2 regions of the Streptosporangium sp. NPDC053982 genome follow, and region 2 is predicted to be linked to the other one. Evidence: riboswitches for the same ligand, from Rfam matches in the RefSeq annotation. Region 2 holds a riboswitch; the other holds the start of a gene.
The links. A riboswitch is a leader RNA that binds a small molecule or an ion and turns the genes downstream of it on or off. The one in region 2 is predicted to bind thiamine pyrophosphate.
Positions count from the first base shown of each region.

Region 1: it holds a riboswitch for thiamine pyrophosphate, as region 2 does, so the genes downstream of both, ACZ6W9_RS28470 (TenA family protein) here and ACZ6W9_RS02815 (purine-cytosine permease family protein) in region 2, are expected to answer to the same signal.

Region 1 is NZ_JBVJKQ010000016.1:149,811-153,206, forward strand. It holds gene ACZ6W9_RS28460 (NUDIX domain-containing protein) at 1-72, opposite strand, end outside; gene ACZ6W9_RS28465 (nitroreductase/quinone reductase family protein) at 657-1,562, shown strand; TPP riboswitch at 1,578-1,673, shown strand; gene ACZ6W9_RS28470 (TenA family protein) at 1,764-2,444, shown strand; gene ACZ6W9_RS28475 (glycosyltransferase family 39 protein) at 2,543-3,396, shown strand, end outside.
Region 2 is NZ_JBVJKQ010000002.1:7,428-10,823, forward strand. It holds gene ACZ6W9_RS02810 (methylated-DNA--[protein]-cysteine S-methyltransferase) at 1-415, shown strand, start outside; gene ACZ6W9_RS02815 (purine-cytosine permease family protein) at 524-1,915, opposite strand; TPP riboswitch at 1,904-2,016, opposite strand; gene ACZ6W9_RS02820 (VOC family protein) at 2,463-2,849, shown strand; gene ACZ6W9_RS02825 (rhodanese-like domain-containing protein) at 2,971-3,303, opposite strand; gene ACZ6W9_RS02830 (GOLPH3/VPS74 family protein) at 3,392-3,396, opposite strand, start outside.

The DNA.
Region 1 (3,396 bases), on a different contig from region 2:
CCGCGGCCACGGCTGGCCGGGGGCGTAGGCCGCGCCGCAGAAGGAGCAGTGCGAGTTCCTGGTCGTCGTCACGCGGTGAGGCTACCGGGCCGTCCCGCCGCCGGACCGGGAGCCCGATGCCGTGCGGCCGCGCCCGGACACGGTCGCCGGACCGGGAGCCCGATGCCGTACGACCGCCGCCCGGACACGGGGAACCCGGAGTCCGCTCAGGTGATCGTCCCGTTGACAGGCGACCGCCGAATGGTTGTAATGGTCGGCGTGCCACGTGGCGCCGGCCAAGAGCGATGGGCCGGTCGGCTGCCGGGTGAGCACCTTCCAGAAGGGATCCCGCCATGAGGTCACACTCCGCGTCCCGCATCTGACGTAACCGTCGCCGCGCGCCGTACCGGGCGTCGCCGCGCCGTACCGGACGTCCCCGCGCGCCACCTGCCGTGCGCCGGTCGCCTCCGGCCTCTGTGACTCCGGCCGTCCCCGGCCTCCACCGCACGCCGTCGCCGCGACCGCCGAGGTCCCGCATGTCGTCCGGGGTGGTCCCGTACGTCGTCCGGGGCGGTTCCGCATGTCTCCTCACGCGTACCCGCGCGTCCTCAGCACCCCAGCAGTACCCCAGCGTTCCCGACCTTCGCGTTCTCATGAGAGAAAGGCCCCCACGCCGCATGCCCATGTCCTTCAACCAGTCGATCATCGAGGAGTTCCGGGCCAACGGCGGGAAGGTCGGCGGCCCCTTCGAGGGTGGCGACCTCCTCCTGCTGACCACCACCGGCGCGCGGTCCGGCGCCGAGCACACCGTCCCCTTGGCCTACGTCCGCCACGACGACCTGCTGCTGGTCGTCGCGTCCGCCGGCGGCGCGCCCCGCCACCCCGCCTGGTACCACAACCTGCTCGCCCACCCCATGGTGCGGGTGGAGATCGGCACCGAGACGCAGTGGGCGATCGCCGTCCCCGCCGAGGGCGAGGAGCGGGACCGGTTGTTCGAGCACGCCGTGCGCGCGGCCCCCGGCTACGCCGACTACCAGGCCCGCGTCGAGCGGTCCCTGCCGGTCGTCATGCTGCGGCGCTCCGGGCCCGACGAGGACCCGCACGACGTCACCGACCTCGCCGCCGTGCTCCTGCGGATCCACGCCTGGCTGCGCTCGCAGCTGCGGCACGTGCGCGCCGAGGCCGACGCCCACTTCGCCGCGCGGGCGGCCCACCGGGGGCCGGGCGAGCCGCCCGCGCCGGGGCTGGGGCTGCAACTGCGGCAGCACTGCCTGGCGTTCTGCCAGTCCCTGGAGGCCCACCACGGCCACGAGGACGCGCACATGCTCCCCATGCTCGCCGCCCGGCACCCCCGTCTGCGCGACGTCGTCGACCGGCTCCGCGAGGAGCACCGTACGGTCGCCCGCATCCAGGCCGAGCTGGTCGTCCTGCTGGACGGCATCGCCGCCGACGACCCGGACCGTTTCCGTGCCGAGCTGGACCGGCTGTCGGAGGAGCTGAGCGCGCACCTCGACCATGAGGAGGAGTCGTTGCTCCCCGTCCTGGCCGAGATGCCGTTCCCTCCCGTCCCGCCCGCCTCCTGAGGCTCTGTTACGGTTTACCGCGACGCGGGGTGCCCGGTGCGCCGGGCTGAGATCACACCCGTTGAACCTGACCTAGCTAGTACTAGCGGAGGGACGTCACCGCCGGTCGTGTCCCCGGGCGCGGCCGGCCGCGGCGCGCGGCGCCCGCGGGTCTCCCGCGGGCTCCCGCCCTCCCCGAGACCCGGTGAGTGAGGGGACACGATGTTCTGCGAGGAGATCTGGGCGCGTACCGCCACGCTGCTCAAGGCGATCCACGACCACCCGTTCAACGCCGCCCTCGGCGACGGCACCCTCGACCGGGAGCGTTTCGCGTTCTACATGGTCCAGGACGCCCGTTACCTGGCGGCGTTCTCCAAGGCGCTGGCGGCGGCCTCGGTGCGGTCCGCCGACCCCGGCGACGCGATGTTCTTCGCGCGGAGCGCGCACACGGCGCTGGCCGTCGAGCGCGGCCTGCACGCCTCCTACCTGGAGGAGTTCGGGGTGAGCGCCGAGGAGGAGGCGGCGGTCCCCACCTCGCCGACGTGCCTGGCCTACGCGTCGTTCCTCCAGGCGACCGCCCTCGCGGAGCCCCTGCCCGTGCTCGCCGCCGCGGTGCTGCCGTGCTTCTGGGTGTACCAGGACGTCGGCACCGCGCTCCTCGCCCGTACGGCGGGCGTGGCCGGCCACCCGTACCGGGCGTGGATCGACACCTACTCCGACGAGTCCTTCGCCGCCTCGGTCGAGCAGATCAGGGCGATCACCGACCGGCTCGCCGGGGCCGCCGGCCCCGAGACGCGCCAGGCCATGGACGAGGCGTTCCGCCGCGCGACGGAGTACGAGTGGATGTTCTGGGACAGCGCGTGGCGGCTTGAGACCTGGCCCACCCGGCAGTGGCTCGGATAGCCGGCCGGGAGCCTCGCCCGGACGGCGAGCCCCGAACGGGTCACCCCGCCCGCCCCGGAGACCGGGTCCGTCCGGACGGCGGGCACAGTGCGGATCGCGTGGGTCGCCGGGGCCGCGCCGGGCGGGCCGCCTCCCCGGTGTGGCTGCCGCTGCTCCTCGCGGCGGTGGCGCTGGCGCTGACGGTCGCGGGTTCCTGGGCCCCCTCGATGTGGGCCGACGAGCTGGCGACCGCGCAGACCGTGACCTCCTGGGACACGCTGTGGGAGACGCTCCGCGAACGGGACGCGGTGTTCCTGCCGTACTACCTGCTGATGTACGTCTGGTCCCGGGCGGGCACGGCCGACTGGTGGCTGCGGCTGCCCTCCGCGCTGGCGGTGGCCGCCGCCACCGGGCTGCTCGCCGATCTGGGCCGCCGGCTCGGAGGCGTCCGCGCCGGAGTGGTCGCGGGAGCCGTCCTGCTCGCGCTGCCGGCGATCTCCCGCTTCGGGCAGGAGGCCAGGCCGTACACGCTGGCCGTCGCCGCCGCGGTCTTCTCCTTCTGGTGCCTGCACCGGGCGCTGGAGACCGGGCGCTGGGGCCGCTATGTCCTGTCCGTCGCGCTGCTGCCCTGCACGCATCTCTTCGCGGTGCTGTCCCTCCCGGCCCACCTGGTCGTCTCCCGGCGCTGCCTGCGGTGGCTGGCGCTGGGCTCGCCGGTCACGCTCGCCGTCGCGGCGATCTCGGCCGGGCAGGTGGGGCAGGTCAACTGGCTGGAGGCGCCGGGATGGGAGAACGTCGTCCTGGTCCGCAGCGCGATCACCGGCTGGCAGCCGCAGCCCGAGCCGGGGGACCTGCCGGCCGTGCTCCTCGGCTGGGCCGTCGCCCTGGCCGGGCTGGTCTCGGCGGCGGTCCTGCTCCTGCGGGGAAGGCGGGGGAACGGCGACCGGGAGGCCGCCGGGCCGCCCGCGGGTGA
Region 2 (3,396 bases):
CGTCTTCGAGCGCGTCAGCAACGAGGTCAGCTCGTTCATCGGGGGCGACCCCCGGCGGATCGACCCGGTCCGCCGGGAGCTGGACGCCTACTTCTCCGGGCGGCTGCGCACCTTCACCGTCTCGATCGACCTGCGGCTCGCCACGCCGTTCGCCCGGACGGTGCTGCAGAAGATGCTCACGGTCCCGTACGGCACGGTGACCACGTACCGGGAGATCGCCGAGCGGATCGGCAGGCCCCGGGCGCTGCGCGCGGTCGGCAACGCGCTGGGCGGCAACCCGGTGTGCGTGATCGTTCCCTGTCACCGGGTGGTCGAGAGCGAGACCGTCCTCGGCGGCTACGCCGGCGGACCGGTCGCCAAGGAACGGCTGCTGCGCGTCGAGCGGGGCGCGGGGCGCCCGCCCCTCGGCCCGTAGGCGGCCCGCGGGCGCGGGGCGAGGGCCCCGCACCCGCTCAGAAGGGCGACCGGTCATCGCGTACGGGGCCGGTCACCGCGTACGGCCGGTCATCGCGTACGGGGCCGGTCACCGGGTGCGGTCCGGGGCCGGGGCGGGAGAGGGAGAGGCCGGGCCCGGCCGCCGGGCGAGCCTGCCGACGGCCAGGGTCACCAGGCCCGCGACGAGGAAGGACCCGACGGACGCGCTCATCCACGGCTGGGTGGTGAAGCCGAGGGCCTTCCTGGCGGCGTCCCAGACGGCCGCCCACCACGACACCGTCGAGGGCGCGGCGAGCAGCCACCAGGTGGCGAAGCCGAGCACCCACGGGACCACCATGAGCAGGCGGGAGGGGGCTGTCTCGGAGGTGTCCCAGTTCCGGCCGCGGCCGAGCAGGAAGTAGTCGACCGCCAGCACGCCGAACATCGGGACGAACACCGCGCCGATGATGCCGAGGAACGCCTGGTAGGAGTTGACGTCGATGACGAGGGCGATGGCGGTGGTCAGCACGCCGATGGCCACGGAGAAGACCCTCCGGTCCACCCTGGGCAGCAGGTTCTGCAGCGACATCGCCGTGGAGTAGACGTTCGCGAACGACTGGTCGGACTCGCGCAGCACCAGGATCCCGAAGAACAGCGCCCCGAGCGGCGCCGCCACGAACGGGGCGAACACCGTGGTCGGGTTCTCGCCCACCGCGGCGTGGCCGGCGAGCGCCACCGCGTAGACGCCGACTGCCAGGCACGCCACCTGGGCGATCGTGTAGCCGCCGACCACGCCGGTGAAGGCCGCGCGGCTGGACCGCGAGTGCCGGGCGTAGTCCGCCGCGACCGGCACCCACGACGCCGACAGGGCGACCACGAAGTCCACCGCGGGGGCGAAGTTGTGCCAGGACCCGCCGGTCTGGACGGGGGTGTCGCGGAGGAAGACCACCGCGAACCAGACGACCGACACGACCACGCCGGCGGTGACGAACCTCCGCAGCAGCCGGATGGCGCCCAGCGGATAGAGGGTCAGCGCCGTCGTCAGCGCCCCGGCGGCGACCGCCCAGACCGCGTACGGCACGGACGGCCCGAAGATCGCCTGGGCGCCCATCGCGACGACCCAGAGCTCGAACGCGCCCCAGCCGATCATCTGGACGATGTTGAGGACGGTGGGGACGTAGGAGAGCCTCGCCCCGAACAGGCCGCGCAGCAGCACCATCGCGGGCCGGCCCGTCTGCGCGCCCGGCACCGCGGCGAGGCCGACCATCGCGGTGCCGACCAGGCTGCCGACGAGCGAGGCGAGCAGCGCCGCGGGCAGGGTGAGCGCGTCGCCGTCGAGCAGGGGGTCGATCAGGAAGAGGGCGAAGGAGAAGCCGAGCAGGCTGACGCCCAGGTTGGCCCAGAACGCGCCCTGGTCGAGCGCGCCGAGCGTCTTGGGCGGGGCCTGGTCGAGGGTGAGGGGGGCCTCGGCATGCTTGGAACCGATGACATCGGATGTCACGAAACGCTCCCTACGCCGGCATTACCCGGACAGGTTCATGCGGTCGGCAGCGGCTGTGCTGCCCTCTCAGCCCGGCGCCCCGAGCTCCCGCGTTGGCTGTGCGACTAGCGCCCTCATATTGCCGCATGAGAGGGCGCACAGTCACGGCGGGCCGGATGGAGGCCCGGACCGGGAGAACACGGAGCGCATCGCGACGACGGCCTCGGTTGCCGCGGACCTGCCCAGCGATCGTCGATTCAGATTGATCGTGATGAAAAGTATGCGTTGGACTCATTGATCGGTGTTCGCCCACCCTTGACCACGTGACGGAGGTCCCGAAGCGCGCCGCAGGCCCTGTCCCCTCGGCCCGCGACATCCGACGACCGGAGAGAAGATGACGGCCACACACGTTGACCACCCCTGCTCGGCCACCAGGTCGTGGCTGGGCCTCTCGGCGATCACCGCCTCACCTTCGGCACCCGTGGCAGGACCTCACCCGCCGCCGCCGACCGCACGCGGCTGAGCCGCCCTACGATTCAGACGGAACAGTCAGCAGAGGAGATCATCGATGCGGGTGAAAGCCTTCGACCATCTGGTGCTCAACGTGCGGGACGCCGAGCGGGCACTGGAGTTCTACTCGGGGACCCTCGGCCTTGAGGAGGAGCGGGTCGCGGAGTGGCGAGCGGGTGAGGCGCCCTTCCCGTCGGTACGGGTCGACGAGTCCACCATCATCGATCTGGTCGAACGTCCGCGCGGTGAGTCCAACGTGGACCACATCTGCCTCGTCGTGGATCCCGTGGACTGGCAGGAGGTGATCGATTCCGGCGTCCTCACCGTGCTGGAGGGGCCGGTCCCCCGGTTCGGCGCGCGTGGCACCGCGCAGTCGGTGTACGTGCGGGACCCGGACGGCAACACCGTCGAGCTGCGCTGGTATCCCCAGGATGCCGGACGGTGAGCCGTGCTCGGGCCGGGCGGGGTGAGCCGTGACGGATCGGCCGGACGGTGAACCGCGGCGGGGCCGGCCCGGCCGCGTGATCCCGTGATCGACGCGACCGGACCGGCCCCGGACCGGCGGGTCAGGCCACGAACGGGTCCCGGCCGCTCTCGCTCACCATCGGCAGGCCCGCTCCTCCCCACGCCTGCATGCCGCCGCCGACGTTGATCGCGTCCCGGCCGACGTGGTTGAGCCAGGCGGCGGCGTGCGCCGACCGGCCGCCGGATCGGCAGATCACGTAGACGGGCGCGTCCGACGGCACCTCACCGGCCCGGGCCTGGAGCTCCCCGAGCGGGATGTGGACGGCCGTGGGCGCGTGCCCCGCCCACCACTCGTCGTTCTCGCGCACATCGAGCAGGAACGCTCCGTCGGGGACGGCCTGTGCTTCGACCTCAGGAACAGTCATGACGCCCATTGTCCCAAGTCCGTCCCCGGGTTGGGCCGGAAGCGGCCCAACCGGCCCCGGACGCGGGCCGTACGGACGCGGGCCCTACGGACGCGGGCTAGG